DNA from 2 places in the Nonomuraea sp. NPDC049646 genome. Region 1 is predicted to be linked to the other one. Evidence: riboswitches for the same ligand, from Rfam matches in the RefSeq annotation. Region 1 holds a riboswitch; the other holds the start of a gene.
The links. Region 1 has a riboswitch for glycine ahead of gcvP (aminomethyl-transferring glycine dehydrogenase). Riboswitches for the same ligand answer to the same signal wherever they lie in the genome.

Region 1 (15,450 bases):
TGAGCACGTACGTGAAGGCCGAGCCGCCCGCCGCGCCCGAGCTCGCCAGCGTCTCGGTGGCCACCGCCAGCTCCAGCAGCCCCTGCCCGCCCCCGCCGTACTCCTCCGGCACGGCCAGGCCCAGCCAGCCGCCCTTGGCCAGGTCGGCCCAGACCTCCTCCGGCCAGCGCTTGTCGCTCTCGCACCGCTGCCAGTAGTCGAGGTCGTAGCGGGCGCAGATCTCGGCGACGCCGCGCTGGACGGCCTGGGCGCTCTCGGGAAGGGTGAAATCCATCACGCCATCGTAGAAGTTCGTTCTGTTCAGGGTCGAGGTCTGCGGGCGTGGAAGACGAAGGCCGGCGGCGTGTTGCGCCACACCGTGCGTCCGGGCACGACCTCCTCGAACCGCTCGGCCAGCAGCGCCCGGAACCGCCGGGCCGAGCTGAGCGGGATGGCGTGGATGTAGGAGAAGGTGGTGAAGGCCGCGCCGGGGCTCATCACCGACGTCACCGCGTCCAGCAGCTCGTGCTGCAGCCCCGTGGGGAAGGCCGCCCACGGCAGGCCGCTCACCACGACGTCGGCGTGGCTCAGCCCGCGCCCGGCCAGCAGCTCGCCCAGGCGCGCCGCGTCCGCGTGGGCCACGTCCACGGCGGGGAACCGTGCGGCGAGCAGCCTCGCCAGCCGCTCGTTCACCTCGACGGCCAGGTGGTGGCCGCGCCCGGCCAGCCGCTGCTGGATCTCCGCCGTGAACGGGCCCGTGCCCGGCCCGAGCTCCACCACGGTCGGCTCGCCGCGCTCCGGGACCGGCGCGCAGACGGCGGCGGCCAGCCGGCGCGAACTCGGGGCGACGGCGCCGATCACGGCGGGGGCGCGCAGGAACTGGCCGAGGAACATTGCGGTGTCGTTGGACATGGCCTCGAACGTATCGGGAAGATCACCCTCTGCGCTCCCCCCTCTGGACGAACCTGCGGCCAGTAGGAGGAGACGGGGTCCTCCGCGCGGAGGATCAGGTATCGGCCGAGGGTGGATAGCGTGAGGCCATGCGTTGGCGTGGTGTGCCGCTCGATGTCCTGCTCGCGGCATCAGGCGTGGGGCTGGACCTGTTGACGACGGCCCACGCGGGCGACACCGCGTACCTGCCGGCGGCGATGAACATCCCCATGGCCCTCCTGGTGGGCCTGCCCATGGGGTTCGTGCGGCGGCGGCCGCTGGCCGTCACTTTCTACCTGGCCGCCTTCCTCGTGCTCAGCGACCAGCTCGGCTCCTACACCTCCAACACCGCGCAGATCCTCATCTGCGTCGCGCTCGGCGTGGTCGGCTTCCGCGTCCCGTCGCGGCCCGCCATGGCCGGCGTGGGCGCCACCGTCCTGGCCACGGCGGTCAACATCGCCGACCCCGGCATCGCGATGACCGGCAACACCTGGATGTACTCGGTGCTGCTGCCCGTCTTCCCCACCGTGCTCGGAGCCTACCTGCGCAGCTCGGCCGAGCGCCTGGAGGAGCCCGACGTCACGCCCGACGCGCTGCTGGCCGCCGGCGGCGTGGCCATCACCGTGCTCAGCACCTGGACCTCCTGGCACAGCGGCGCCCTGCCCGTGTGGGTGATCGGCCTGCTGGCCGTGGTCGGCGGGCTGTCGCTCGGCGTCGCCCGGCGCCTGCCCGGCCTGGTCCTGCTGCTGCAGGGGGTGCTGCTGATCGCCGCCGACACCTACCTCAACGACGCCGTCAACACCTGCCTGATCCTCACGCTCATCGCGATCGGCGTGTTCTCCATGCGCGTCGCCTCCTGGGCCTGGACGGGGGCCGCGTACCTCACCGGCTGCCTGCTGGCCGCCATCGCCGTCGTCGGCGACGGCACCGAGATCACCCCGCTCCGCGTCGGCGTGCTGATGACGCTGGTGGCCACGCCCATCGCGATCGGCCGCTACCTCGGCATGCGGCAGGCCGCCGCCGCCGCCGAACGCCTGCGCGCCGAGGAGTCGGCCCGGCTCGCGGTCGCCCAGGTGCGCGCCGACCAGCTCGCCGAGCGCGAGCGCATCGCCCGCGACGTGCACGACATCGTGGCCCACCACGTCGGCGCCATGGTGCTGCGCGCCAGCGCCGCCCGCTACACCGCGCCCGACGGGCCGGTCGCCGACGCGCTGTCCGACATCCGCGAGACCGGCCACCAGGTGCTGCAGGACCTGCGCGACCTGCTCGACCTGCTGCGCGACCCCGACCGCGGCCCCGACCTGCTGGCCAACCCGGCCGACGTCGTCCGCGAGTCCGCCGAACGCATGGCCGCCGCCGGCCTCGTCGTCGACCTCGACCTCGACCCGGCCAGCGACCGCGCCCCGCTCATCGCCCGCGCCTCCGCCGCGCGCATCGTCCAGGAAGGTCTCACCAACGTGCTCAAACACGCCGGACCCGGCACCCGGGTCCGCGTCACCGTGGCCCCCGCGCAGGAAGGGCTGTCCATCGAGATCCGCAACGGCCGCCCGCCCACCGCCATCGAGCGGCTGCCCTCCTCCGGCCGCGGCCTGGCCGGCATGCGCGAGCGGGTGCGCGCCCTCGGCGGCACCCTCAGCGCCGGCCCCGACGGCGACGGCGGCTGGCTGCTGCTGGCCAGCCTGCCCGCCAGGAGCGCCGCGTGATCCGCGTCCTGGTGGCCGACGACCAGGCGCTGGTCCGCGCGGGCGTGCGCATGCTGCTGCAGGCCGCGGGGGACATGGAGGTCGTGGGCGAGGCCGAGGACGGCGCCGAGGCCGTCCGCCTGGCCGAACGCCACGTGCCCGACGTCATCCTCATGGACCTGCGCATGCCCCGCGTCGACGGCCTGGAGGCGACCAGGCGGGTGCTGGCGGCCCGCCCCGGCGCCCGCGTGGTCGTGCTCACCACCTTCGCCGAGGACGCCGACGTGCACGCCGCCCTGCGCGCCGGCGCCGTCGGCTTCCTGGTCAAGGACGACGAGCCGGAACGCATGGTCGACGCCGTGCGCAGGGCCGCCGCGGGGGAGCAGCTGCTGGCCCCCTCGGTGCTGCGCCGGGTCGTGGAACGCTTCCTGGCCGCCGAGGAGCAGGCCGCCGCGCCGCCGCCGTCCGGGCTGACCGAGCGGGAGCTGGAGGTGCTCGCCCTGGTCGGCACCGGCCTGTCCAACGCCGAGATCGCCGAGGAGCTGCACGTCGGCGTCACCACCGTCAAGACGCACATCGCCGCCGCCATGGACAAGCTCGGCCTGCGCAACCGCATCCAGGCCGCCGTGGTCGCCCACCGCTCCGGTCTCGTGGACGCCGCCTTCCGCCCGGTCCGTCCGCCACGTGGGGGACCGGGGGGTCATCCCGCAGGCTGACGACCGTGTGCGGCCGCCCTCGACACGATATGGGTCCTTCGTTCGCAGAAAGGATCCACATCATGGGGGAGACACAGGTCATGCCTCGTCCCGGCACGACCCGGCAGGTGTCGGCCGGGCTGCTCCACAGCCTGCGCGTCGCCATCATCGCCCAGGCGGCCGCGCTGCTCGTGGCCGCCTCGTTCGCCGGGCAGGCCGTGTCGGCGGGCGGCGGCCCGGTGGCCGAGACGCACGTCATGGCGGGCATGGTCGTCCACCTGGTGGCGCTCGTGCAGATCGTGCTGGCGATCCTGGTCTGGCGGCCCGGCCGCGGCGCCGGCTGGCCGGTGTGGGCCAGCGTCGCGCTGTTCGTCGTCGGCGGGCTCCAGCACGTCACCTGGCTCTGGCTGGGCGCCCACCTGCCCAACGGGGTGCTGCTGTTCGGCCTCATCGGCGCGCTGCTGGTCTGGTCGTGGTCGCCGTCGGCCGCGCGGCGCCGCTAAGGTCTGAGGTGTGTATGTGAAGATCTGCGGGTTGAGCGAGCCCGAGCACGTCGAGGCCGCCGTCGAGGCGGGCGCCGACGCCATCGGGTTCGTGCTCACCCGGAGCCCGCGCAGGGTCACGCCCGAGCGGGCGGCCGAGCTGGCCGCGCCGATCCCGGCCCACGTGCTCACCGTGGGCGTCTTCCGGGGCGAGACCCCCGAGGAGGTCCGGGCCGCCGCGCTGGCCTCGGGCGTGCGCGCCGTGCAGCTCCACGGCCACCACCCGCACGCCGACTTCACCGCGCTGAAAGACCTCGGCCGGCCGCTCGTGCGGGCCGTCGACGCCGCCGCCGACCTGCGGTGCGGCGCCTACGACGAAGACCTGCTCATCGTCGACGCCCCGCGTCCCGGCTCGGGGGAGCCGTGGGACTGGGCGGCGGTGCGCGGCCGCCCGTCCGGCCGGTGGATGCTGGCCGGCGGGCTCGACCCGGCCAACGTGGCCGAGGCCGTCGAGGCCGCCCGCCCGTGGGGGGTCGACGTGTCCAGCGGCGTCGAGACCGCGCCGGGCGTCAAGGACTTCGCCCTGATCAGGGCCTTCCTGCGGGCCGCGCGCGGTGGCTGACGAGCTGGCGCGGGCCCTTTCCTTCGTGCACGGCTTCGCCCGGCGCAAGGCGCCCGTCGTGGCGCCGGTGCCCGGCGGGTTCGCGGTGCTCGACGAGCGCTACCCGATGTCCCACGACGACAACAAGCTCGTGGTCCGCAGCGGCCGCCCGGAGCCGGTGCTCGCGGCCGCCGAGGAGCGGCTCGCCGGGCTCGGCCACCGGCTGGTGTGCGTCGACGACGACCGGCTGGGCCAGGAGTTCCGGCCCGCCTTCGCCGCCGCCGGCTACGGCCACGAGACCAACGTCGTCATGGCCTTCCGCGGCGCCCGTCCCGCCGCGCCCGCCGTCGCCACCGAGCCGCTCACGCTGGAGGAGCTGCTGCCCGTGCTGCGCGAGGAGTGGCGCGAGTCGCTGCCGCAGGCGTCGCCGGGCGTGGCCGACGGGCTCGCCGCCCGCGCCGCGGCCCGCGTGTCCGGCGCGGACCGGGTCGAGTTCCACGCCGTACGCGCCCCCGGCGGGCAGATCGCCGCGCACGCCGACCTCTACGTGCACGAAGGCGTCGCCCAGATCGAGAACGTCTACACCCTCGGCCGCCACCGCGGCCAGGGCCACGCCCGCGCCCTGCTGACCGCGCTGCTGGCCGCCACGGCCGACACCGAGCTGACGTTCCTGGTCGCCGACGCCGCCGACTGGCCACGCGAGTTCTACGCCCGCCTCGGCTTCGAGCCCGTGGGATACACCCACGCCTTCCTGCGCACCTGACCGCCCGCCCGGCCGCCCTGGGGCCGGGCGCTCAGGCGCCCACCCAGCGGGCCAGGGCCACCGCGGCGGGGCCCAGCAGGGCCAGCACGGCCCCCGACAACGCGTGCACCACCGTGTACGCCAGCAGCGGCGTCCCGTTCCCCGACCTCACCCGCACCCCGCCCAGGACGGTCGTCAGGCCGTGCTGCCCGGTCACCGCGCCCAGCACCAGCGGCGGCGGCAGCATCATCAGCTTGGCCCCCAGCGCCAGCGAGATCACCACCGGCACCGCCGCCGTGGCGACCGCGCCCAGGGCCACCTGCCAGGCGTGCCGCGCCACCAGTTCCACCGCCGCCGGGCCGGCCGACAGCCCGAGCGCCGCCACGAACACGCCGAGCGCCACCTCGCCCACCACCCGGGCGGCGCCGGCGTCGTACTGGCCGAAGCCGGCCCGTCCGGTCCGTGCCCGGCCGAACACCAGCCCGGCCGCCAGGCAGCCGAGCGAGGCCGTCAGGCCGCCCGCCAGGCCCGCCACCAGCCCCGCCACGAGCCCGGCGGCCAGGTAGACGACGTCGGCCCGCCGCCCGGCCTCCGCCCGCGCCCCGAGCCAGGACGCCGCCCGGTCCACGTCCCGCTTCAGCCCGGTCACCCGCACCACGTCACCGGCGCACAGCCGCGTGCCCGGCCTGACCGGCAACCGGCACCCCACCCGCCGCACCTCGCACACGTGCAGGTCCTGCACCCCCTGGCCGGACAGCCCGGCGCGCAGGTCGCGCACGGTCGCCGGCGGCCGGCTTCCGAGCATGACGTCGGCCACCTCCACGTCCAGGTCGAGCTCCCGCCCGCCCGGCACCTCGGGCCCGACCACCGCGCCGGCGTTGACGACGTCCTGCCGCACGCCGACCACCACGACCTCGTCGTCCCGCTGGAGCAGCGTGTCGGGGCCGAACGGGATCGGGCGGCCGTTCCTGCGCAGCCGCTCCACCGAGACCCGGGTGCCCATGGCGATCTCCGCCTGCCCGACCGTCCTGCCCTCGCCGGTGGTGACCTGGTGGGCCCGGCCCAGCACCGAAGGCGGCGGCGTCTCCTCCGCGCCGTCCAGCCGCCGCCACAGCGCCGCGGCCTCCTCCCCGGGGTCGAACCGGAGCGCCGCGGGCGCGGCCCTGACGGTCAGCAGCGCGACGGTGACCAGGGCGAGGAGGTAGGACAGGACGTACGCGGGCCCGAGCGCCTGGTGCGCGATCCCGGCGGCCTGCAGGGCGTCGGACGCCGTGCCCAGCGCCACCGGCCCGGCCGCCGCCCCGGCGACCAGCCCCGCCGTGGTGCCCGGGTCGAGCCCGAGCGCGTCCGCCACCAGCGCCGCGACCGCCAGCGCCCCGACGACCTCGACGACCGTGAACCACAGGTACCGCAGGTTGCTCCCGGTGAACGCGGCGAAGAAGGCGGGCCCGAGGGTGTAGCCGAGGGTGAAGGCGAAGATCGAGAAGGCGATCACGCGCACCTGCTGGTGGACCTCGACGCCGCCGGTCAGCAGCCCCGCGGCGAGGGCGACGGCCAGCGTCCCGGCCGCGCCGCCGAGGGCCACCCCGCGGAACCTGAGCCGGCCCAGGGCGAACCCGAGGGCCAGGCAGAGGAACAAGGCGATCTCCGGCGCGTCCCGCAGCACGCCGGACTCCCAGGGCCACATCCGATCCCCCCAAGGCAGGCCGGCAGCGCGGGGGGATCGATCATCCAGGCTTTTCCCGCCCCCACATGCCGCGAAACGCCATCAACCCCCACCGGCCCCGCGGGGAATGGTCGCTGGTGGGGCGTCTGTGCCGGAGTTCCACGCAGTAGGGTCTCTGCGTGAGCGAAACTTCCGCCGAGGACCGGATCTGGACGGTTCCCAACCTGCTGAGCTTCCTGCGCCTGCTCGGCGTGCCCGTGTTCCTCTGGTTGGTTCTGGGGCCCAGGGCGGACGGGTGGGCCATCGGCATCCTCATCGTGGCCGGGTTCACCGACTGGCTCGACGGCAAGATCGCTCGCGCGTTCAACCAGACCAGCAAGCTCGGCCGGGTGATCGACCCGGCCGCCGACAAGCTGTACGTCTTCGCCACGATCCTGGCGCTGCTGCTGCGCGAGGTCATCCCGTGGTGGCTGGTGGCCGTCATCGTGGCGCGGGAGCTCTTCGTCGCCTGTTCGTTCCCCGTACTTCGCAAACACGGATATAAGGCACTTCAGGTGCATTTCCTGGGCAAGGCCGCCATGTTCAACCTCATGTACGCCTTCCCGCTGCTCTTCCTCGCCTCCCACACCGGGTGGTATGCCGATATAGCGCGAATTGCCGGGTGGGCCTTCGCGATCTGGGGCACCGGCCTGTATTGGTGGGCAGGGATCCTGTATGTGGTGCAGGTGCGCCAACTCGTAACCGCGACCACGAAGGAGTGATCGGGTGAAGGCGGTCGTCATGGCGGGCGGGGAGGGGACTCGGCTGCGTCCGATGACCGCCAACCAGCCCAAACCTCTGCTCCCGGTGGCCAACCGCCCGATCATGGAACACGTCCTGCGCCTGCTCAAACGGCACGGCATCACCGAGACGGTCGTCACCCTGCAGTTCCTGGCCGCCCTCGTGCGCAACTACTTCGGCGACGGCGACGAGCTGGGCATGAACCTCCAGTACGCCACCGAGGACCTGCCGCTCGGCACCGCGGGCAGCGTGAAGAACGCCGCCGCCCGCCTGCGCGACGACCGCTTCCTGGTCATCTCCGGCGACGCCCTCACAGATATCGACTTATCCGACATGATCCGTTTTCATCGCGAAAATTCGGCTCTTGTCACCATCGGTCTGAAGCGCGTTCCCAACCCGCTCGAATTCGGGATCATCATCCTCGACGAGAACGGACGCGTTCAGCGCTTCCTGGAGAAGCCCACCTGGGGCCAGGTCTTCTCCGACACCGTCAACACCGGCATCTACGTCATGGAGCCCGAGATCCTCGACGCCGTGGCCGACGGCGAACCGGTCGACTGGTCCTCGGACGTCTTCCCCGCCCTCCTGGAACGCGGCGCCCCCATCTACGGCTACGTCGCCGACGGCTACTGGGAGGACGTCGGCACCCACGCCAGCTACCTCAAGGCCCAGGCCGACGCGCTGTCCGGCCGGGTCCGCCTCGACATCGGCGGCTTCGAGCTCTCCCCGGGCGTCTGGGTGGCCGACTCGGCCACGGTCGACCCCGACGCCGTCCTGAAGGGCCCGCTGCTGATCGGCGACTACGCCAAGGTGGAGGCGGGCGCCGAACTGCGCGAGTACACCGTGCTGGGCAACAACGCGGTCGTGCGCGAGGGCGCCTTCCTGCACCGCGCGGTCGTCCACGACAACGTCTACCTCGGCCCCGGCGCCCACCTGCGCGGCTGCGTCATCGGCAAGAGCACCGACGTCATGGGCGGCGCCCGCGTCGAGGAGAACGCCGTCATCGGCGACGAGTGCGTCATCGAGGCCGAGGCGTACGTCTCCAGCGGCGTCAAGGTCTACCCGTTCAAGACCATCGAGGCCGGCGCGGTCGTCAACACCAGCGTCATCTGGGAGTCGCGCGGCCAGCGCAACCTGTTCGGCCCGCGCGGGGTCAGCGGCCTGGTCAACGTCGAGATCACCGCCGAGCTGTGCGTCCGGCTGGCCGGCGCGTACGCCACCACCCTGCGCAAGGGCGCCTACGTCGTCACCTCCCGCGACTGCTCCCTGGCCGCAAGGGCGCTCAAGCGGGCCGTCATCGGCGCCCTGACCGCCGCCGCGATCAACGTCCTGGACCTGGAGGCCGCGCCGCTGCCCGTGGCCCGCTTCCACACCGCCCGCGAGTCGGCCGCCGGCGGCATCGCGCTGCGCACCACGCCCGGCGACCCACAGAGCGTCGACATCGTCATCATGGACGACCGCGGCGCCGACCTGCCCCCGGCCGCCCAGCGCAAGCTGGAGCGGGTCTTCTCCCGCCAGGAGTACCGGCGGGCCTTCCCCGGCGAGATCGCCGAGCTGCACTACCCGGCCAGGGCCGTCGAGGGCTACACGCACGAGCTGATGCGGGCCATCGGCGTCACCGGCGTCAGGGACATGAAGGTCGTGGTCGACTGCGCCGGCGGCACCTCCTCCCTGGTGATGCCCACGCTGCTCAGCCGCGCCGGCGTCGAGGTGCTCACCGTCAACGCCCGGCTGGACGACGTCTCGCCCACCGAGACGCTGGCCGAGCGCCGGCGCGACCTGCAACGCCTGTCGGAGCTGGTCAGCTCCTCGCGGGCGGCCTTCGGCGTCCGCTTCGACCCGGTCGGGGAGCGCATCGCGCTGGTGGACGAGACCGGCCAGCTCATCAGCGAGGAGCGCGCCCTGCTGGTCGTGCTGGACCTGGTGGCGGCCGAGCGCCGGGGCGGCCGGGTGGCCCTGCCGGTCACCACCACGCGGGTCGCCGAGCAGGTCTGCCGCTTCCACGGCGTGCAGGTGCAGTGGACCTCGACCGCGCTCGACGCCCTGACCTCCGCCGCCCAGGGCCCCGACATGATCTTCGCGGCCGACGGGCGCGGCGGGTTCGTCGTGCCGGAGTTCAGCCCCGCCATCGACGGCCTGGCCGCGTTCATGCGCCTGCTGGGCCTGGTGGCCCGCACCCGGCTGTCGCTCAGCCAGATCGACGCCAGGATCCCCGAGGTCAAGCTGCTGCGCCGGAGCGTCCCGACCCAGTGGGCGGCCAAGGGCGCGGTGATGCGCTCGGTCATCGAGGCCGCCGAGGCCGAGCCCGACGGCTGGCGCGTGGACACCACCGACGGCGTGCGGGTCGCCCGCGACGACGGGTCGTGGGTGCTGATCCTGCCCGCCGCCGCCGAGCCGGTCACCGAGCTGTGGGCCGAGGCCCCCGACATGGACGGCGCGCAGGCATTGCTCGAACGGTGGGCCCGCGTGGTCGAGCAGGCGGCCGTCTGATCACGTAGAGTAGCGGAAAAGCCTTCGCCCGAGATGTGCGCGCGGAGTGCCGCAAGATCGTAATGTAGAAACGCGCGGCGGCATGGACCACGGGGTGGGGGCGGCGGTAACTTTGTCAGCGTCCGAACCGCAGTCCAGCGCCCCGCCTTGACCTTTGCCGCTGATCAGCGTAAGTTGCGGCATTCGCAAACTTGAAGAGCGAAGGCAGGCGCGTCCCCAGCACCGTCGCCGCGTCTTCGCGGTAGGAGGCCGAGCCGATCGATGCCGAGCGTCTACTGCACGCAGTGCGGGCACGCCAACCCCGAGGATGCCCGTTTCTGTTCCCGCTGTGGGTCACCGCTGACCAGACCCGAGGTCTCCGGGGACACCACGTCGACGATCTCGGTCGCGGGAATCGAGGCGTACGAGGCTGAGACAGGCGACATGCTCCTGGCCGAACGGGCGCTGGTCGAACAGCTCCCGCCCGGCACGGCGTTGCTCACGGTGACCAGAGGGCCCAACCAGGGCAGCCGGTTCCGGCTGGACAAAGACCTCACCACGACCGGGCGCCACCCGGAGAGCGACATCTTCCTCGACGACATCACCGTCTCCCGCCGCCACGTGGAGTTCTACCGCCACCGCGGCGGCCAGTTCTCCGTACGCGACGTGGGCAGCCTCAACGGCACCTACGTCAACCGGGAGCGCATCGAGGAGGTTCCCCTGCACTCCGGAGACGAGGTGCAGATCGGCAAGTTCCGCCTCGTCTTCCTGATGAGGGTCAACGCCGGCGCATGAGCTCACAGGCGGCACGCTCGCACATGAGCATCGGGGAGGTGCTCGCCCTGCTGCAGGGCGAGTTCCCCGACGTCACCGTGTCCAAGATCCGCTTCTTGGAGGGTGAGGGGCTGATCGAGCCCGAGCGCAGCCCCTCGGGCTACCGCAAGTTCACCCATCTCCACGTCGAGCAGTTGCGTTTCATCCTGACCGAGCAGCGCGACCACTACCTGCCGCTGCGGGTGATCAAGGACAGGATGGCCGAGAGCTTCGGCCGTCCGCGCGCGGTGCAGCAGACCCAGGAGATCCGGTACGACCGGGCCCAGCTGCTGGAGGCGGCCGGCATCGACGAGGAGACCCTCGCCGAGCTGGAGGACTACGGCCTGCTCGCCCCCGTGGCCAGGCGCTACGACGAGGAGGCGCTGAAGATCGCGCGCAGCGTCGGCGCCCTGGCCCGCTTCGGCCTGCACGCCCGCCATCTGCGCGCGGTCAAGGCCGCCGCCGAGCGGGAGTGCGGGCTGGTCGAGCAGACCGTCGCGCCCATACTCAAGCGGCGCGCGCCCGGTGCCATCGGCGAGGCCGACGAGGCCGCCAGGGAGCTGTCCACGCTCCTGCTCGACCTGCACGCCTCGCTGGTCCGTCTCGGCGTCAGGTCTGTCCTGGGCCGCTGAGGGCACAGAGCTGGAAGGCCGGGGCACATTCCAGGCCTGCCGGGTGTTACGTTGAAATGCATAGGCGTGTAGCAGAAACGACCCAGTCAACAGCTGTGCCGGGTGACCGGCCGGCCGAATACGGAGCAGCCCGTGTTGCAGATGGAGGTCGTGGGCGTTCGAGTTGAGATGCCCACAAATCAGCCGATCGTCTTGCTCAAGGAGGCACACGGGGAACGGTTCCTTCCGATCTGGATCGGCATGACCGAGGCGACCGCGATCGCCCTGGCGCAGGCCGAGGAGCCGCCGCCCCGGCCGCTCACCCACGACCTGTTCAGGGACGTGCTGAGCGCGCTCGGCGTCGGGCTGCGCGCGGTCAACATCGTGGCCCTGCGTGACGGCATCTTCTTCGCCGACCTGGTGTTCTCCAACGGCGTGGAGGTCAGCGCCCGCCCCTCCGACTCCATCGCCCTGGCGCTGCGCACCGGCGCGCGCATCTTCGCCAGCGAAGAGGTCGTCCAGGAGGCCGGTGTGATCATCCCTGACGACCAGGAGGACGAGGTGGAGAAGTTCAGGGAGTTCCTTGACACGATCACTCCCGAGGACTTCGGCAGGGCGGGGTAGGTATTTCAGTGCATTTACGCTTCACGACGCGCCGAGCCGGATCGTTGACTGAGCATGGTCACGGTCCTACGGTGCAAGTGAAACCCGTGGTCGCCCTTTACGAACCCCCAGATCAGGCCATGGGATGAGAGAAAGCCGGAGGTCCGCGTGGCGGTCAGCAGCGGCGAGGGAAAGACGGCCGGCCAGGAAGATCCGGTGCGGCGCGAGAGCGCGCGGCAGCGTGCCGGAGAGCAGGGACTGCTCTTCGACGAGCAGCCCGCGACGGTGCCCGACGACATCGGATACCGCGGGCCCACAGCCTGCTCGGCGGCCGGCATCACCTACAGGCAGCTCGACTACTGGGCGCGCACGGGCCTGGTCGAGCCCACGATAAGAGCCGCGCACGGCTCGGGCTCGCAGCGGCTCTACAGCTTCCGCGACATCCTGGTGCTCAAGGTCGTCAAACGGCTGCTCGACACCGGGGTGTCGTTGCAGCAGATCCGCACCGCGGTGCAGCATCTGCGTGACCGCGGGGTCGCCGACCTCGCGCAGATCACGCTCATGAGCGACGGTGTCAGCGTCTACGAGTGCACCTCGGCCGACGAGGTGATCGATCTCCTCCAGGGCGGCCAGGGCGTGTTCGGCATCGCGCTCGGCCGGGTCTGGCGAGAGGTCGAGGGCTCCCTCGCGGAGCTGCCGGGGGAACGGGCGGCGGTCGAGGACACCGTCCCGGCCGACCATCCCGCTGACGAGCTCGCCAAGCGGCGTCGCGCACGCCGCACGGGGTGAGCTGAACCGCTGAACACACCGTAGTAATCTAGGACAGAGTAAGGCTGATGACCCCGTGCGGGAGAGTCCCTGGGCTTCGGTCCTGGGGCGCCGAAGGAGCAACCCTCCCCGGAATCTCTCAGGCATCCCGTACCGCTCGGGTGAGGCAACTCTGGAAAGCAGGTGCGCCCGCCAGGCGCACCTCACCGACGGTGCAAGCCCCATGGTGGGGTGAAGCTCTCAGGTCGCGATGACGTCGCGATGACAGAGGGGGAGATCCGGCACTCGCCCGCGCCCTGGCGCCGGTCTCCAAGCCTCGGGAGGCAACCTCCATGACCGACCTGTCCGCTCCGCCGTTCTCGTCCAGGCACATCGGCCCATCCGAGTCCGAGCAGCAGCGCATGCTCGAGGCCGTGGGCTTCGAGTCCGTCGGCGATCTGGTGGCCGTGGCCGTGCCCGAGGCCATCAGGGTCAAGGACCGGCTCAAGCTGCCGGCCGCCGCGAGCGAGACCGAGGCCATCGCCGAGCTGCGCGAGCTGGCCTCCCGCAACCGGGTGCTGACCTCCATGATCGGCCTGGGCTACTACGACACCGTCACGCCCGCCGTCATCCGGCGCAACCTGCTGGAGAACCCGGGCTGGTACACCGCCTACACGCCGTACCAGCCGGAGATCTCGCAGGGCCGCCTGGAGGCGCTGCTGAACTTCCAGACGGTCGTCTCCGACCTGACCGGCCTCGACGTCGCGGGCGCCTCCCTGCTGGACGAGGCCACCGCCGCGGCCGAGGCCATGACGCTGGCCCGCCGGGCCGGCAGGTCCAAGAGCGACGTGTTCGTGGTCGACGCCGACACGCTGCCCCAGACCAAGGCCGTGCTGGCCACCCGCGCCGAGCCGCTCGGCATCACGCTGGTCGAGCACGACCTCGACGGCGAGCTGCCGGAGTGCTTCGGCGTGCTCGTCCAGTACCCGGGCGCCTCGGGCCGCCTGCGCGACTTCCGCGACGTGGCCGCCAGGGCGCACGAGGCGGGCGCGCTCGTCGTGGCCGCCGCCGACCTGCTGGCCCTCACGCTGGTGGCCGCCCCCGGCGAGCTGGGCGCCGACATCGCCGTCGGCTCCTCCCAGCGCTTCGGCGTCTCCTTCGGGTTCGGCGGGCCGCACGCGGCCTACATGTCCGTACGCGAGGGCCTGCAGCGGCAGATGCCCGGCCGCCTGGTCGGCGTGTCGGTCGACGTCGACGGCGACCCCGCCTACCGGCTGGCCCTGCAGACCCGCGAGCAGCACATCCGCCGCGAGAAGGCCACCAGCAACATCTGCACCGCCCAGGTCCTGCTGGCCGTGATCGCCGGCATGTACGCCGTCTACCACGGCCCCGAGGGCCTGCGCCGGATCGCGCACCGCGTGCACCGGCACGCCGTCGCGCTGGCCGGCGGGCTGCGCGAGGCCGGCCTGGAGGTCGTGCACGGCGAGTTCTTCGACACCGTGCTCGTCCGTGTGCCCGGCAGGGCCGCCGAGGTGGTGGCCGCCGCCGCCGAGCGGGGCGTCAACCTGTGGCAGGCCGGCGACGACCACGTCTCGATCGCCTGCGACGAGAAGACCGGCGCGGCCGAACTGGTCAAGGTGTGGGCCGCCTTCGGCGTCGAGCGCGAGGACGTGGCGCTGGAGGCCGACGCGCTGCCGGCCGAACTGCTGCGCGAGTCGGACTACCTGACCCACCCGGTCTTCCACAGTCACCGCTCCGAGACCGCGATGCTGCGCTACCTGCGCAGGCTGCAGGACAAGGACATCGCGCTCGACCGTTCGATGATCCCGCTCGGCTCGTGCACGATGAAGCTGAACGCGACCACCGAGATGGAGCCGATCACCTGGCCGGAGTTCGCCGGCGTGCACCCGTACGCGCCGGAGGCCCAGACCGAGGGCTACCGGGAGCTCGTCGGCACCCTGGAGGGCTGGCTGGCCGAGGTGACCGGCTACGACGCGGTCTCCATCCAGCCGAACGCCGGCTCCCAGGGCGAGTTCGCCGGCCTGCTGGCCATCCGCGCCTACCACCAGGCCAACGGCGACACCGAGCGGGACGTGTGCCTGATCCCGTCCTCGGCCCACGGCACGAACGCGGCCAGCGCCGTCATGGCGGGCATGCGGGTCGTGGTCGTGGCCTGCGACAGCGACGGGAACATCGACCTGGCCGACCTCGACGCCAAGATCGCCAAGCACCGCGACAAGCTCGCCGCGATCATGGTGACGTACCCGTCCACGCACGGCGTGTACGAGGAGTCGATCACCGAGGTCTGCGCCAAGGTGCACGAGGCCGGCGGCCAGGTCTACGTCGACGGCGCCAACCTCAACGCCCTGGTGGGCCTGGCCAAGCCGGGCGAGTTCGGCGCCGACGTGTCCCACCTGAACCTGCACAAGACGTTCTGCATCCCGCACGGCGGCGGCGGCCCCGGCGTCGGCCCGGTCGCGGTCCGCGGCCACCTGGCCGCCTACCTGCCCGGCCACCCGCTGCGCGACGGCAGCCCGGTCGGCCCGGTCTCGGCCGCCCCGTACGGCTCGGCGGGCATCCTGCCGATCTCGTGGGCGTACGTGCGGATGATGGGCTCCGAGGGCCTCACCGCGGCCACCGAGCAGGCCAT
Region 2 (15,450 bases), on a different contig from region 1:
GCGGGTACTCCACGGACATGACGTCGGGGGCGTTGCCGGCCTTGACGGCGTTGGAGAACTTGGCGTAGCCGCCCGCGTTGCCCGAGGGGATCTCCTCGTACTTGATCTGGACGTCCTTGTGTGACTTGTTGAAGGCGTCCACGACCTGCTGGGTGCCCTTGGCCCAGCCCCAGAAGGTGACCTCGGCGGGCTTGCCCGCCTCGCCCGCGGGCTGCGCCGGCTCCGTGCTGCCGCACGCGGCGGCGAGCAGGCTCATACCGGCCAGCAGTCCGGCAATGCCGGCGCTCTTGCGTCCCATCGATGGCTCCTCATCGCTTTCGATCGATAAGGCATCATTCGCTCATACTCGATCGGTTGTCTAGAGAGAGGCCACAAATCGATCAATAACGAAATGGATGCGTAACGTCACGGACGCGGCGCGACCGTGGATTCCCGGACCCTCAGCTCGGGCAGCAGCGCCACGTGCTGGGCAGGGCGCCGCGGGCCCTCCTGGATCCGGCTCACCAGCAGGTCGACGGCACAGCGGCCGACCGCGGCCTTGGGAGGCGCGACGGCCGTGAGCGGGGGGTCGCTGAGCGCCGCCACCTCGTCATCGTAGGCGACCAGCGACACCTCTTCGGGAATGCGGACCCCGGCCGTGCGCAGGTGCTGGACCAGCAGCAACGTGTCCTCGTCGTTGTGCACGAGCATGGCCGTGACCCCGCCCCTGATCGCCGCGACCACGTCGGCCACCTGCTCGCGCGATGGCCCCTCCTGCGCGACGTCGAGGTGGACGGGCTCGGCCAGCCCCAGGTCGCGGACGGCGGCCAGGAACCCGTGCCGCACCCGGGGGGCCGTCGGGCTGTCCCGCGAGACCATGGCCAGCCGCCGGTGCCCGAGCTCTGCCAGGTGCCGCGTGCCGAGGAAGGCCCCGTGAGCGTGGTGGGAGGCCGCCGCGTCCAGCAGCGAGGCGGGCCCGCCCAGCTCGGCCCGCCGTTCGACGAGCACCGCCGGCACGCCCAGCTCGGCCAGCCAGTCCTCGTGCGAGGCGTCCGGCTGCCTGCTCGGGGTGAGCAGCAGGCCCTCGATGCCGCCGTCCACGAGCTGCCTGACCTGGGTGCGGTCCTCCTCGTCGTCGTAGCGCGAGACGCCGAGGACGAGCCGCGCGCCCAGCCGTTCGGCCCGCTCGCGGGCGCCCCTGATGACCGCCGGGTAGTAGTAGGTGGCCGAGGGCACCAGCATGCCGAGGGTCAGCGAGCGCTCCCTGGCCGGGGCGGGCGCGGACTCGGGCCGGGTGATGCCGCCGTGCACGCGGTTGACCAGGCCCTGTCCGGCCAGGTGCTCGACGTCCCTGCGCAGGGTGACCATCGAGACGTTGAGCCGGTCGACCAGCTCGGCCAGGCGTACGGAACCGCGCTCGCGCACCTCGCGCAGGATCAGTTCATGACGTTGTTCGGCGAACACCGCGACTCCTTCTGACTCGACCCTGCGATCCTAGCGGGAAGTGCTTTCGTTTTTGAACGGATGCTTTCGTTCGATCAGGATGCTAAGGTCCCGCCGGAGACCGGACGTCCCTTTGGAGTGCCGCATGTTCCCGCTTCCGCCGGAGGATCGAACGCTCAGCCCGTACACCGGCTGGACCCGCGCCCATTGGGAGGCGGTGGCCGACGGGCTGCTGGCCGCGGTGGAACCGTACCGCTCCGCGGACGGCGCCGTGATCACGTTGCCGGGACGCGAGAGCTGGTCGCGCTGCGACGGTCTGGAGGGGTACGCGCGCACCTTCCTGCTGGCCGCCTTCCGCGTGGCCGGCGGCGGCCCCGAGGAACTGCTGGCCCCGTACGCGCGCGGCCTGGAGTCCGGCCCCGGCGTCTGGCAGCCGATCGAGGACCGCACCCAGCCCATGGTCGAGGCGGCCTCGATCGCCCTGTCGCTCTGGCTGACCCGCGAGCGCCTGTGGGACCGCCTGCCCGCCGCCACCCGCGAACGCGTCGCCGCCTACCTGGCCGGGGCCCTGCGCCACGAGCCGGTGGACAACAACTGGTGGCTGTTCCCCGCCATGGTGGGCGGCTTCCTGTCGGCCGCCGGCCTGCACGCCGAGGAGGCCGGCGCGGCGGTGGAACGCGGCCTGGCCCGCATCGAGCCCTGGTACGCCGGCGACGGCTGGTACACCGACGGCGACAACCGCTCCTTCGACCACTACAACGGCTGGGCCATGCACCTCTACCCGGCCCTGCTGGCCCACCTGTCGGGCCACGGCTCCCCCGGGCCCCGCCTGCGCCGCTTCCTGGAGAGCTACGCCCTCACCTTCGACCAGGACGGCCGCATGCTCTACCAGGGCCGCTCCCTCACCTACCGCTTCGCCTCGGCGACCTCGCTCTTCGCCGGAGCCCTGCTGGAGGCCACCCCGCTGTCCCCCGGCCAGACCCGCCGCATCGCCTCCGGCGTCCTGCGCCGCTTCCTCGACGAGGGCGCGCTCTCCCCCGAAGGGCTGCTCACGCTGGGCTGGCACGGCCCCCACGAGCCCTCGCTGCAGTCCTACTCCGGCTCGGCGTCGCCGTACTGGGCCTCGAAGGCGTTCCTCGGGCTGCTGCTGCCGGCCGGCCACCCGGTGTGGACGGCGCCCGAGGAGCCGGGCCCCACCGGGCTCGCCGCGCTGCCCGGCCCCGGGCTGGTCGTCCAGCACACCGGCGACGTCGCCCGGCTGCTCAACCACGGCAGCCAGCACCACCCCGGCGACCCCCTGTACGACCGCTACGCCTACTCCACCCGCACCGCGCCGACCACGGGCGTCCCCGACAACCACTTCGGCGTCGTCGGCCCGGACGGCACGGTCGCCGGGCGCGGCACGATCATCCCTCGGGGGGCGGGCTCGGCGGGCGACCTGGCGTGGGCCGCGTCGGCGGGCGCGGGCGTGGAGAGCCTGAGCTTGGTCAGGGGGGCCGTCGAGGTGCGCGTCCACCGGGTCGCGCCCGGCTCGGCGGTCCGGCAGAGCGGGTGGGCGCTCGTCGCGCCCGCCGACCCGGCCGGCGGGCCCGGCGCGCGGGTGCGGGACGGCGACGGGCTGGTCTCCGAGCTGGTCGCGATGCGCGGCTACAGCCGGGCCCACGTCGCCGCCGACCCCGAGGGCAGCGCCTTCGGGGCTCCGGCGGCCGTGCCCGTGCTGGAGGGGGTGGCGGCCGACGGCTGGGCGGTCGGCGCGGCCGTCCTGGGCGGCGACCCCTTCGAGGTGCCGACGGCGGCGGTGACGGCCGACGACATCACGCTGACCTGGCCCGACGGCGCCCGCCACACCTTCCGGGTGCGGCCCCCGGACGCCCGCACCGCCTGACGGCCCCGGCCCCCGCTGAAGAGCCTCAGGCCGGGAAGGGCGCTCAGGCCAGGAAGGCTCGGAGGAGGGCGGCCGTGCCCTCCAGGTGCTCGGCCATCGCCCGGCGCGCCGCGTCCGGGTCGCCGGCCAGGATGGCGTCCACGATGGCCCGGTGCTGGGCGGCGGCGTGCTCGATGTTCACCTGGAGCATCGGGATCGCGTTCAGCAGGTCGCTCACCCGGGAGCGGGCGTCGGCGCACGTCGCCGCGAGCAGCGTCGAGCCGGTCAGCTCGGCGATCGACAGGTGGAAGGCCGTGTCCAGGCGCCGGTAGTCCTCCAGGGGCGCCTCGTCCAGCTCGGCCAGGCGGCGCGGCAGCACCTCCCGCTGAGCCGGGGTCAGCTCGGCCGCGGCCAGCACCTGCGCCGCCCCGCACTCGACCGCCAGCCGGAACGTCAGCGCGTCCGACAGCTCGGCCATGCCCATGGCGGCCACCGCCTGCCGCAGGTCACCCGCGTCGGGCCGCGGCGGGACATAGGTGACGAACGCGCCGCCGTACCGGCCGCGCCGCACGTCGAGGTAGCCCGCGTCCTGAAGGGCGCGGATGGCCTCGCGCAGGGTGACCCTGCTGATGCCCAGCCGCACGGCGAGCTCGCGCTCGGGCGGCAGCTTGTCGCCGTACGGCACCACGCCCAGTTTGATCGCCTGGAGCAGCCGTTCCACGGTCTCCTCGAAGGCGTTTCCCGCCCTCACCGGGCGGAGCACTGTCATCAAACGCGCCGAATCGTCCAAGGTGTCCTCAGGTCTTGACAAGCGATCCCGGCATGCACATCAATGGTCTGAGACTAGCCCAATCAACGGGAAAGCGCTTCAGAGCAGATCGGAGCGACCTAGGGTGAGCGAAGCAGCGGGCAACGGATTCCTGTCCGTCGAGGAACTGCGGGGCGAGGTCGCCTCCGGCCGGATCGACACGGTGCTGCTCGCCGTCGCCGACATGCAGGGCAGGTTGCAGGGCAAACGGCTCTCCGCCCGCTACTTCCTGGACGAGGTGCTCCACCACGGCTCCGAGGGATGCAACTACCTGCTCGCGGTCGACGTGGACATGAACACCGTCGCCGGCTACGACATGTCCTCCTGGGACCGGGGCTACGGCGACTTCGCGATGAAGCCCGACCTGTCCACCCTGCGCCGGGTCCCCTGGCAGGACGGCACCGCCCTGGTCATGGCCGACCTGGCCTGGGAGGAGGGCGGCGAGGTCACCGCCTCCCCCCGGCAGATCCTGCGCCGCCAGCTCGCCCGCCTGGCCGAGCGGGGCCTGGCCGCGTACGTGGGCACCGAGCTGGAGTTCGTCGTCTACGACGACAGCTACGAGGACGCCTGGCGGCGCGCCTACCGCGACCTGACCCCCGCCAACCTCTACAACGTCGACTACTCCCTCCTCGGCACCGCCCGCGTCGAGCCGCTGCTCCGGCGCATCAGGCGCGACATGGAGGGCGCCGGCATGTACGTCGAGTCGGCCAAGGGCGAGTGCAACCTCGGCCAGCACGAGATCGCCTTCCGCTACGACGAGGCCCTGCGCACCTGCGACAACCACTCGATCTACAAGAACGGCGCCAAGGAGATCGCCGCCCAGGAGGGCCGCTCGATCACCTTCATGGCCAAGCCGAACCAGCGCGAGGGCAACTCCTGCCACATCCACATCTCGCTGCGCGGCCTCGACGGCGGCCTGGCGATGGCGGGCGAGGGGCCGTACGGGCTCTCGCCGCTCGGCGCGCGGTTCATCGCCGGGCAGCTCGCCCGCATGCGCGAGCTCACGCTGCTGTACGCGCCCAACGTCAACTCCTACAAGCGTTACGTGCCCGGCAGCTTCGCGCCCACCGCCGTCAAGTGGGGCGTCGACAACCGCACCTGCTCCCTGCGGCTGGTGGGCCACGGGCCGTCGCTGCGGGTGGAGAACCGGGTGCCGGGCGGGGACGTCAACCCCTACCTGGCGGTGTCGGCGCTGATCGCGGCCGGGCTGGACGGCATCGACCGGGAGCTGCCGCTGGAGGACGCCTTCACCGGCAACGCCTACGACTCCGGCGCCGAGACCGTGCCGCACACGCTGCGGGACGCGCTCGCCCTGTTCGAGGGGTCGAAGCTGGCCAGGGAGGCGTTCGGCGACGACGTGGTCGAGCACTACGCGAACAACGCGCGCGTGGAGCTGGCCGCCTTCGACGCGGCGGTGACGGACTGGGAGCTGTTCCGTGGTTTCGAGCGAATGTGACGGTAGGCATGAGGATCGTTAATCCGGCGACGGAAGAGGTCGTCGCCGAGGTCGAGCTGGCCGACGCGGCCGAGGTCGACCGGGCGGTGGAGCGGGCCGCGAAGGCGTACCGGAGCTGGCGGGAGGTGGCGCCGGGCGACCGGGCGCGGCTGCTGCGCCGCTTCGCCGACCTGGTGGACGCCCACGGCGAGGAGCTGGCCCGGCTGGAGCTGGACAACGCCGGGCACCCGATCGGCAACGCGCGCTGGGCGGCCGGGGCCGTCCGCGACGTGCTGCACTTCTACGCCGCCGCCCCCGAGCGCAACCACGGCAAGCAGATCCCGGTGCCCGGCGGCGTGGACGTCACGTTCCAGGAGCCGCTGGGCGTGGTGGGCGTCATCGTGCCGTGGAACTTCCCGATGCTGATCATGTCGTGGGGCGTGGCCCCGGCGCTGGCGGCGGGGAACACGGTGATCGTCAAGCCGGCGGAATGGACTCCGCTCACGGCGCTGCGGCTGGCCGAGCTGGCCCTGGCGGCGGGCCTGCCCGAGGGGGTGCTCCAGGTGCTGCCCGGGGCAGGGGAGGTCGCGGGCGCCCGGCTGGTCGAGCATCCCGGCGTGGCCAAGATCGTGTTCACCGGCTCGACCGAGGTGGGCAAGGAGATCGCCGCGAAGGCGGCGGCGCAGGTCAAGCGGGTGACGCTGGAGCTGGGCGGCAAGTCGGCGAACATCGTCTTCGCCGACTCCGATCTCGGCAAGGCGGCCAGCACCGCTCCCTACGCGGTCTTCGACAACTCCGGCCAGGACTGCTGCGCCCGCTCGCGCATCCTCGTCCAGGCCGAGGTGTACGACGAGTTCCTGGAACGCCTGTCGGCGGCGGTGCGCGGCGTCAAGGTCGGCGACCCGCTCGACGAGTCCACCGAGATGGGCCCGCTGATCAGCGCCGAGCACCTGGAACGCGTCCGCGGCTTCGTCGAGGGCACGCCCTACCTCCAGGGCGACTGCCCCCAGGGCAAGGGCTTCTGGTTCCCGCCGACCGTGCTCACCTCCGAGGTCACCGACCGCGCCTTCACCGAGGAGATCTTCGGCCCGGTCGTGTCGGTGGTGCCGTTCAGCGACGAGGCCGAGGCCGTGCGCATCGCCAACGACACGCCGTACGGGCTGAGCGGGTCCATCTGGACGCGCGACGTCGGGCGGGCGCTGCGGGTGGCCCGCGCGGTGGAGTCGGGCGCCCTGTCGGTGAACTCGCACTCCTCGGTGCGCTACTGGACGCCGTTCGGCGGCTTCAAGCAGTCCGGCCTCGGCCGCGAGCTCGGCCCGGACGCCCTGACGGCCTTCACCGAGACCAAGAACGTCTTCATCTCATGGGAGTGACAGTGCAGCGATTGCAGGACCGGGTGGCCGTCGTCACCGGGGCGGGCAGCGGCATCGGGCTGGCCACGGCGCGCAGGTTCGCGCAGGAGGGCGCGAAGGTCGTCTGCGTCGACATCGACGAGGAGGCCGGGGCCAAGGCCGCGGGCGAGGTCGGCGGCCTCTTCGTCAAGGCCGACGTGACCAGCGAGGACGACGTCGTCCGGATGTTCGCCACGGCCCACGAGACCTACGGCAGCGTGGACGTCGCCTTCAACAACGCCGGCATCTCGCCGCCCGACGACGACTCGATCCTGGAGACCGGCCTCGACGCCTGGCGCCGCGTCCAGGAGGTGAACCTGACCAGCGTGTACCTGTGCTGCAAGCACGCCATCCCGTACATGCGGCGGCAGGGCAAGGGGTCGATCATCAACACCGCGTCGTTCGTGGCGGTGATGGGGTCGGCCACGTCGCAGATCTCGTACACGGCCTCCAAGGGCGGCGTGCTGGCGATGTCGCGCGAGCTGGGCGTGCAGTTCGCCCGCGAGGGCATCCGGGTCAACGCGCTGTGCCCGGGGCCGGTGAACACGCCGCTGCTGCAGGAGCTGTTCGCCAAGGACCCCGAGCGGGCCCAGCGGCGCCTGGTGCACATTCCGGTGGGCCGCTTCGCCGAGGCGTCGGAGATCGCCGCCGCCGTGGCGTTCCTGGCCAGCGACGACGCCTCCTTCATCACGGGGGCCGAGTTCCTGGTGGACGGCGGCATCTCCGGCGCGTACGTGACGCCGCTGTGACCCGTCCGGTCATCGGCGTCACGACGTACGTCGAGCCCGCCCGCTTCACCGTGTGGGACCTGCCCGTCGCGCTGCTGCCGTACATGTACGTCGAGAAGATCGTCCAGGCCGGCGGGCAGCCCGTGCTGCTGCCGCCGGCCGGCGATCCCGCCCAGGTCGTGGGGCGGCTCGACGGTCTCGTCCTGGCCGGCGGCGGCGACGTCGACCCGGCCAGGTACGGCCGCGCGGCGCACGAGCGCACCGGCTACGTCCGGCGGTTCCGGGACGAGGCCGAGTTCGCCCTCCTGGCGGCGGCCCTGGAGGCCGGGCTGCCGTTCCTGGGCATCTGCCGCGGCCTCCAGGTGCTCAACGTGCTGCTCGGCGGCACCCTGCACCAGCACCTGCCCGACGTGACCGGGCACACCGGCCACTCCCCCGCGCCCGGCGAGTTCGGCCACCTGCCGGTCACGCCCGTGCCCGGCAGCCGCCTGGCCAAGGCGCTCGGCACGGACCCGGTGGCGGTCCCGCACTACCACCACCAGGCGATCGACGGGCTCGCCCCCGGACTCACGGTCACCGCCACGGCCGCCGACGGGACGATCGAGGCGGTGGAGCTCGACTCCGGCGGTTTCGCGGCGGCGGTCCAGTGGCACCCGGAGGCGGGCGACGGGGCGGCGCTCTTCGAGGCGTTCACGGCGGCCTGCTGAGACCGTTACTGGAAAGCTTCTTTACCTTTTCTGCGCCCTAAAATCCCGCGAAATCCCAGCTCAGGGGGCCATACCACCGCGTTATAGGAAACTTGTTGGGTACCGGGTCGCGCCATCCCGGTGTCACCCTGTGTTCATCCCCAGCCGGCCGGGGCTCTTCCACTCCACACCCCCCTGAGGAGCCAGAGAGTGAACCCCAAACTCAGGTTGGGGGCTGCCGCAATGCTCGCGCTAGCCCTGACCACCAGCTCGCTGGTGGGCGCCACGAGCGCCACAGCCCAAGCGTCGCAGGTGGCCGATCCTCCCAGCCCCGACGAGCGCAGGAACGCGATCGCCACCGCACACAACGCGATCCTGGCCGACTCGGCGGCATTGCTGGCATCCGAGCAGGACACGTTCACGCTGACGTCGACCGTCGAAGGCGTCCGCGGCCTGCAGTACCTGACCTACGCCCGCAAGCACGCGGGCCTGCCCGTCTACGGCGGCGACGTGGTCGTCGCCACGGACGCCTCCGGCGCGGTGGTCGACACGGTCGCCACCGGGCAGCGCACGAAGATCGGGATCGGCACGAAGGCGAAGGTCACCGCGGCCCAGGCCGCCGTGACGGCCAGGGCCAAGGTGGCCAGGGTCGAGACCGTCGCCACGCCGGTGCTGTCCGTGCACGCCACCACGACGACCCCGCGGCTGGCCTGGGAGGTGCTCGTCACCGGCGCCACCGCCGCCGGTCACGAGACCAAGCTCCACGTCTACGTGGACGCCCTCACCGGCAGGGTCATCGACGACTGGGACGAGGTGCGCGACGGCACCGGCAACAGCTACTACGTCGGCACCGTCACCATCGACACCAGCCCCTCGTACACGATGCGCGACCCCCGCAGGAGCGGCGTGGCGTGCGGCGGCCAGAACGGCTCGCCGTACACCAAGACCACCGACACCTGGGGCAACGGCTCGGGCACGAACCTGGAGACCGCCTGCGTCGACGCGCTCTACGCCGCGCAGCGGGAATGGGACATGCTGAGCGCCTGGCTCGGCCGCAACGGCATCAACGGCCAGGGCGGCGGCTACCCGGCCCGCGTCGGCCTGGCCGACGTCAACGCCTACTGGAACGGCCAGTACGGCTCCTTCGGCCACAACTCCGCCAACTCCCAGCAGCTCACGTCGATGGACGTGGTCGGCCACGAGTTCGGCCACGGCATCTTCCAGTTCACCAGCGGCGGCTCGGGCAGCGGCAACGAGACCGGCGGCATGAACGAGTCCACCGGCGACATCTTCGGCGCGCTCACCGAGGCGTACGCCAACAACCCGAACGACCCGCCGGACTACCTGGTCGGCGAGGAGGTCAACCTCTCCGGGTCCGGGCCGATCCGCAACATGTACAACCCGTCGGCCCTCAGCCACCCGAACTGCTACAGCGCCTCCATCCCGAACACCGAGGTGCACGCGGCGGCCGGCCCGCAGAACCACTGGTTCTACCTCGTGGCCGAGGGCACCAACCCCTCGGGCAAGCCCGCCAGCACCCGCTGCGACAACGGCGCCGCGATCACCGGCATCGGCATCCGCAAGGCCGGTGAGGTGTTCATGTCCGCGCTGAACATGAAGACCCAGCCGTGGACGCACGCCAAGGCCAGGGTCGCCACCCTCCAGGCCGCCAAGACCCTGTACCCGGGCAGCTGCACCGAGTTCAACGTGGTCAAGAACGCCTGGGACGGCGTCAGCGTACGGGCCCAGTCCGGCGAGCCGACCTGCACCCAGGGCAGCAACGACTTCTCGGTCAACCTGAACCCCGCCTCCGGCAGCGTCACCCCGGGCCAGAGCACCACGACCACGGTGAGCACCACCGTGACCGGCGGCTCGGCGCAGTCGATCACCCTGCGGACCGGCACCCTGCCGGCCGGCGTGACCGCCTCGTTCAGCCCGGCCACCATCACCGCGGGGCAGAGCTCGACGCTGACGATCAGCACCTCGGCGAGCAGCCCGCAGGGCAGCCACTCGATCGCGATCACGGCCGACGGCGCCGACGTGGACCGCCAGGCCACCTACAACCTGCAGATCGGGCAGAGCTCGCCGAACGACTACTCCTTCGGCGTGACCCCGTCGTCGGCCTCGGTGCAGGCCGGGCAGTCGGCCACGGCCACGGTCAGCACGCAGGTCACCGCCGGTCAGGCGCAGAGCGTCGCCCTGTCGGCGAGCAACGTGCCCGCGGGCGTGACGGTCAGCTTCAGCCCGTCCACGATCACCGCCGGGCAGTCGTCCACGGTGACGTTCGCGACCACGAGCGGCGTGACGCCGAGCACGTACACGATCAGCCTGAACGCCGACGGCGCGAGCGCCGACCACTCGGCCTCCTTCAGCCTGACGGTGGGCGGCGGCCAGGGCACCACGTGGCAGACGTACACGGCCTACACGGCCGGACAGACCGTCACCTACCAGGGCGTCAGCTACCGCTGCCTCCAGGCGCACACCAGCCTGCCGGGCTGGGAGCCGCCCAACACCCCTGCCCTCTGGCAGCCGGTCTAAGTCGCTCGACCTGGGCGGCCACGCCGGGGTGGCCGCCCAACCCCCTTGAGGAGCCACAGAACGTGAACGCCATGCTCAGGCTGGGCGCCGCGGCCACCGCCGCGCTGGCCCTGACCCTCACCACGCCGGCCGGACCGGCCGGCGCCGCCGCCGACCCCGCGCCCGACATCCCCGTCGCGAACGTGACGGCGCATCTGAGCCAGTTGCAGTCCATCGCCACGAGCAACGGCGGCAACCGCGCCTCGGGCAGGCCGGGCTTCACCGCCTCGATGAACTACATCAAGGGCAAGCTGGACGCGGCCGGCTTCACCACCCGCGTGCAGAACTTCAGCGGCGGCAGCAACCTGATCGCCGACTGGCCGGGCGGCCCTGCCAACCAGACCGTGATGCTCGGCGCCCACCTCGACAGCGTCGCGGCCGGCCCCGGGATCAACGACAACGGTTCCGGCTCGGCCGCCCTCCTGGAGAACGCCCTCACCCTCGCCGCCCGCAGGCCCACGCTCACCAAGCACGTGCGCTTCGGCTGGTGGGGCGCCGAAGAGGCGGGCATGGTCGGGTCCAGGTACTACGTGCAGAACGGCGGCGCGAGCGGCGTCGAGGTGTACCTGAACTTCGACATGATCGCCTCGACCAACGCCGGCTACTTCGTCTACGACGACGACGCGGCGATCCAGCGGACCTTCAACGACTACTTCGCCACCATCGGCCTGCAGACCGAGGGTGACAGGGAGGGCGACGGCCGCAGCGACCACGCCTCCTTCAAGAGCGCGGGCGTCCGGGTCGGCGGCCTGGCCACCGGGGCCGGGGCGGTCAAGAGCTCGGCCCAGGCCGCCAAGTGGGGCGGCTCGGCCGGGCAGGCGTTCGACCGCTGCTACCACAGCGCCTGCGACAGCTACCCGAGCGCCATCAACACCACGGCGCTCGACCGCAACTCCGACGCCATCGCGTACGCCATATGGAAGCTCGCCGTGGGCACCAGCACGCCCACGGAGAACGACTACTCGATCTCGGTGACCCCGTCGTCGGCGTCGGTCCAGGCCGGTCAGTCGGCTACCGCGGCGGTCAGTACCCAGGTCACGTCCGGCCAGGCGCAGAGCGTCGCGCTCTCCGCCGGGAACGTGCCGAGCGGGGTCACCGTCTCCTTCAGCCCGTCCACGGTTCAGGCGGGCCAGTCGTCCACCGTCACGATCGCCACCACCGGCGGCGTCGCGGCGGGGACGTACACCATAGGGATCAACGGCGACGGGGCGACGGCGGACCACTCCGCGTCCTTCACCCTGACCGTCGGAGGGGACGGCCAGGGCACCACCTGGACGGCTTACAAGTCGTACACGGCCGGAGACGTCGTCACCTACCAGGGGGTCAGCTACCGCTGCCTCCAGGCGCACACCAGCCTGCCGGGCTGGGAGCCGCCGAACGTGCCCGCCCTCTGGGCACGGGCCTGACCCTCGGGCCTGATCCTCGGGCCTGATCCCGGGTTCGATCCCCCGCGGGCCGGTCCAGGCCGGCCCGCCCCGAGCTGCCGCGTGCGAGCTGACCTGCCATGACCGGCTCGCGCGCGGCCACCAACGCGGCCGCGACCCCGCCTCTCCGGGGCCGCGGCCGCTTTTCGCTGCGTGCGGGATGCCGCGGATGCCGCGGATGGCGGGGGGCGAAGCGCGACAACACCCCCATGACGGCACTAGGCTGACGGACATCACCGGCGAAACCGTGCGGGAGAGCACCCTGACAGCCGGTCAGGGTCCCTGAAGGAGCAAGCCCTCCCCGCGAACCTCTCAAGGCAAAGGACCGCGCGGCAGCCCTGTAAGGCGTTCTTACGGGGAGGTGACCTCTGGAAAGCAGGCCCCCGGGGCCTCGCCGAAGGTGAAAGTCCGGTAAAACTCGGGCGAAGCTCTCAGGCATCCATGACAGAGGGGGAGGATGCTGGCATCCAATCCTGTCCTGAGGTGCGACAAATGTCCCGACCTACGCCGCTACGAGACGTCCACGAGGCCCTAGGCGCCACGCTGACCGACTTCGCCGGCTGGCTCATGCCGCTCCGGTACGGCAGCGAGTCCGCGGAGCACAAAGCCGTCCGCGAGGCGGCCGGGCTGTTCGACCTCTCGCACATGGGCGAGATCTTCCTGACCGGTCCGCAGGCCGGAGAGGCCCTCGACTACGCGCTGGTCGGCCACCTGTCGGCGCTCGCGCCCGGCCGGGCCAGGTACACGATGATCGTGGACGAGCGCGGCGGGGTGCTCGACGACCTGATCGTCTACCGGCTGGCGGACGAGGAGTTCATGGTGGTGGCCAACGCCTCGAACTCCGACAAAGTCGCGGATGAGCTGAAAAATCGTACTAAGTCGTATGACGCGGTGGTCGATGACCGCTCCCAGCAGTACGCCCTCATCGCGATCCAGGGCCCGAAGGCCCAGGAGATCCTGGCCACGCTCACCGACGCCGACCTCGACGGTCTCAAGTACTACGCGGGCCTGCCCGGCGTGGTCGACGGCCGCCAGGCGCTCATCGCCCGCACCGGCTACACCGGCGAGGACGGCTTCGAGCTCTTCGTCGCCAACCAGGACGCCGTGCCGCTCTGGCGCGCCCTGGAGGCGGCGGGCGAGCCGCACGGCCTGCGCGCCGCCGGTCTGTCCAGCCGCGACACCCTCAGGCTGGAGGCCGGCATGCCGCTCTACGGCAACGAGCTGAGCTCCGACCTGACCCCGTTCGACGCGGGGCTGGGCAGAGTGGTGAAATTCGACAAGCCCGGTGACTTCGTCGGCAGGGCGGCGCTGGAGGCGGTCAAGGACGACCAGCCCCGCCGCCGCCTCGTCGGCCTGGTCGCCCAGGGCCGCCGGGTGCCGCGTCACGGCTACCCGGTCACCCGCGACGGCGCCGTCGTCGGCGAGGTCACCAGCGGTGCGCCCTCCCAGACCCTGGGCAAGCCCATCGCGATGGCCTACGTGGACGCCGGGGCCGACACAGGTCTGGCCGTGGACATCCGGGGCAGCCATGAACCTATGGACCTGGTCGAGCTGCCCTTCTACAGGAGGAACAAGTGAGCAACATCCCTGACGACCTGAACTACACCAAGGAGCACGAGTGGGTGTCGGGCGTGGACGACGGCATCACCGTGACCGTCGGCATCACGGCCTTCGCCGCCGAGGCTCTTGGTGACGTCGTCTTCGTGCAGCTCCCCGAGGTCGGTTCGACCGTCGAGGCGGGTGACTCGGTCGGCGAGGTGGAGTCCACCAAGTCGGTGAGCGAGATCTACGCCCCCGTCGGCGGCGAGATCGTCGAGGTGAACTCGGCCGTGGCCGATGACCCGTCGCTGGCCAACAGCGACCCGTACGGCGACGGCTGGATGTTCCGCGTCCGCATGGAGGGCGACGCGGAGGACCTGCTGTCCGCCGAGGAGTACACGGCGCTCACCTCAGGCGAGTCCTGACACCACCGCCGGGGCCCGCGGCGGGCCCCGGCACTTCCTGAACTGAAGGGCGCCCATCAATGGCGATCAGCGTCTTCGACCTCTTCAAGATCGGCATCGGACCGTCCAGCTCCCACACGGGCGGCCCGATGGCCGCCGCGCACAAGTTCGCCCGCAGGCTGCACGACGACGGCCTGCTCCCCCGCGTGGCCCGCGTCGAGGTCATCCTGTACGGCTCGCTCGGCCTGACCGGCAAGGGCCACGGCAGCGACAAGGCGGTGCTGCTCGGCCTGTCCGGTGAGAAGCCGGAGCTGGTCGACGTCGACTCCGTCGACGCCCGCCTGGCCGAGATGCGCGCCTCGGGCACGGTCAACCTCTACGGCGAGCGCGAGATCCCCTTCGTCGTGGGCCAGGACCTCGTCTTCGAGCGCAAGATCTCCCTGCCCGAGCACCCCAACGGCATGCGCTTCACCGCCCGCGACGAGCAGGGCGAGACCGTGCGCGAGAAGGTCTACTTCTCCGTCGGCGGCGGCTTCGTCGTGGACGAGAAGGCCACCGGCGCCGACCGCATCAAGCCCGACGACACCGTCCTGCCCTACCCGTTCGCCTCGGGCGAGGAGCTGCTCAAGCACTGCTCGAACACCGGCCTGTCGATCTCCGCCCTGATGCTGGAGAACGAGAAGGCGTTCGGGCGCACCGAGGAGGAGATCCGCGCGGGCATCCTCAACCTGTGGCGGGTGATGTCGGAGTGCGTGCGGCGCGGCATCAGCAAGGAGGGCGTGCTGCCCGGCGGCCTGAAGGTCAAGCGCCGGGCCAACCAGCTCCACCGGCGGCTGCAGGCCGAGTCGGCCGAGAAGGACCCGCTGCAGGCGATGGACTGGGTGGCGCTGTTCGCCCTGGCCGTCAACGAGGAGAACGCCGCCGGCGGCCGCATCGTCACCGCCCCGACCAACGGCGCGGCGGGCATCATCCCGGCCGTGCTGACGTACTACACCAAGTTCGTCCCGAGCGCCGACGACGACGGCGTGGTGCGCTTCCTGCTCACGGCGGCCGCGATCGGCGTGCTGTTCAAGGAGAACGCCTCGATCTCCGGCGCCGAGGTCGGCTGCCAGGGCGAGGTGGGCTCGGCCTGCTCGATGGCCTCGGCCGGCCTGACCGAGGTCATGGGCGGC

Region 2: it holds a riboswitch for glycine, as region 1 does, so the genes downstream of both, gcvT (glycine cleavage system aminomethyltransferase GcvT) here and gcvP (aminomethyl-transferring glycine dehydrogenase) in region 1, are expected to answer to the same signal.

What each region holds. Positions count from the first base shown of each region.
Region 1 is NZ_JBITLU010000002.1:530,869-546,318, reverse strand. Features, by position in the region: gene ACIBQ8_RS07415 (acyl-CoA dehydrogenase family protein) at 1-274, opposite strand, end outside; gene ACIBQ8_RS07410 (class I SAM-dependent methyltransferase) at 301-891, opposite strand; gene ACIBQ8_RS07405 (sensor histidine kinase) at 1,020-2,612, shown strand; gene ACIBQ8_RS07400 (response regulator) at 2,609-3,307, shown strand; gene ACIBQ8_RS07395 (hypothetical protein) at 3,370-3,789, shown strand; gene ACIBQ8_RS07390 (phosphoribosylanthranilate isomerase) at 3,800-4,390, shown strand; gene ACIBQ8_RS07385 (GNAT family N-acetyltransferase) at 4,383-5,132, shown strand; gene ACIBQ8_RS07380 (hypothetical protein) at 5,164-6,798, opposite strand; gene ACIBQ8_RS07375 (CDP-alcohol phosphatidyltransferase family protein) at 6,957-7,538, shown strand; gene ACIBQ8_RS07370 (sugar phosphate nucleotidyltransferase) at 7,543-10,047, shown strand; gene ACIBQ8_RS07365 (FHA domain-containing protein) at 10,309-10,821, shown strand; gene ACIBQ8_RS07360 (MerR family transcriptional regulator) at 10,845-11,471, shown strand; gene ACIBQ8_RS07355 (bifunctional nuclease family protein) at 11,604-12,074, shown strand; gene ACIBQ8_RS07350 (MerR family transcriptional regulator) at 12,222-12,842, shown strand; glycine riboswitch at 12,891-12,987, shown strand; gene gcvP (aminomethyl-transferring glycine dehydrogenase) at 13,154-15,450, shown strand, end outside.
Region 2 is NZ_JBITLU010000010.1:230,960-246,409, reverse strand. Features, by position in the region: gene ACIBQ8_RS29675 (ABC transporter substrate-binding protein) at 1-298, opposite strand, end outside; gene ACIBQ8_RS29670 (substrate-binding domain-containing protein) at 406-1,443, opposite strand; gene ACIBQ8_RS29665 (DUF2264 domain-containing protein) at 1,568-3,307, shown strand; gene ACIBQ8_RS29660 (FadR/GntR family transcriptional regulator) at 3,351-4,055, opposite strand; gene ACIBQ8_RS29655 (glutamine synthetase family protein) at 4,180-5,550, shown strand; gene ACIBQ8_RS29650 (aldehyde dehydrogenase family protein) at 5,559-6,902, shown strand; gene ACIBQ8_RS29645 (3-oxoacyl-ACP reductase) at 6,905-7,669, shown strand; gene ACIBQ8_RS29640 (gamma-glutamyl-gamma-aminobutyrate hydrolase family protein) at 7,666-8,355, shown strand; gene ACIBQ8_RS29635 (M4 family metallopeptidase) at 8,578-10,872, shown strand; gene ACIBQ8_RS29630 (M28 family peptidase) at 10,944-12,317, shown strand; glycine riboswitch at 12,576-12,673, shown strand; glycine riboswitch at 12,694-12,793, shown strand; gene gcvT (glycine cleavage system aminomethyltransferase GcvT) at 12,828-13,913, shown strand; gene gcvH (glycine cleavage system protein GcvH) at 13,910-14,299, shown strand; gene ACIBQ8_RS29615 (L-serine ammonia-lyase) at 14,359-15,450, shown strand, end outside.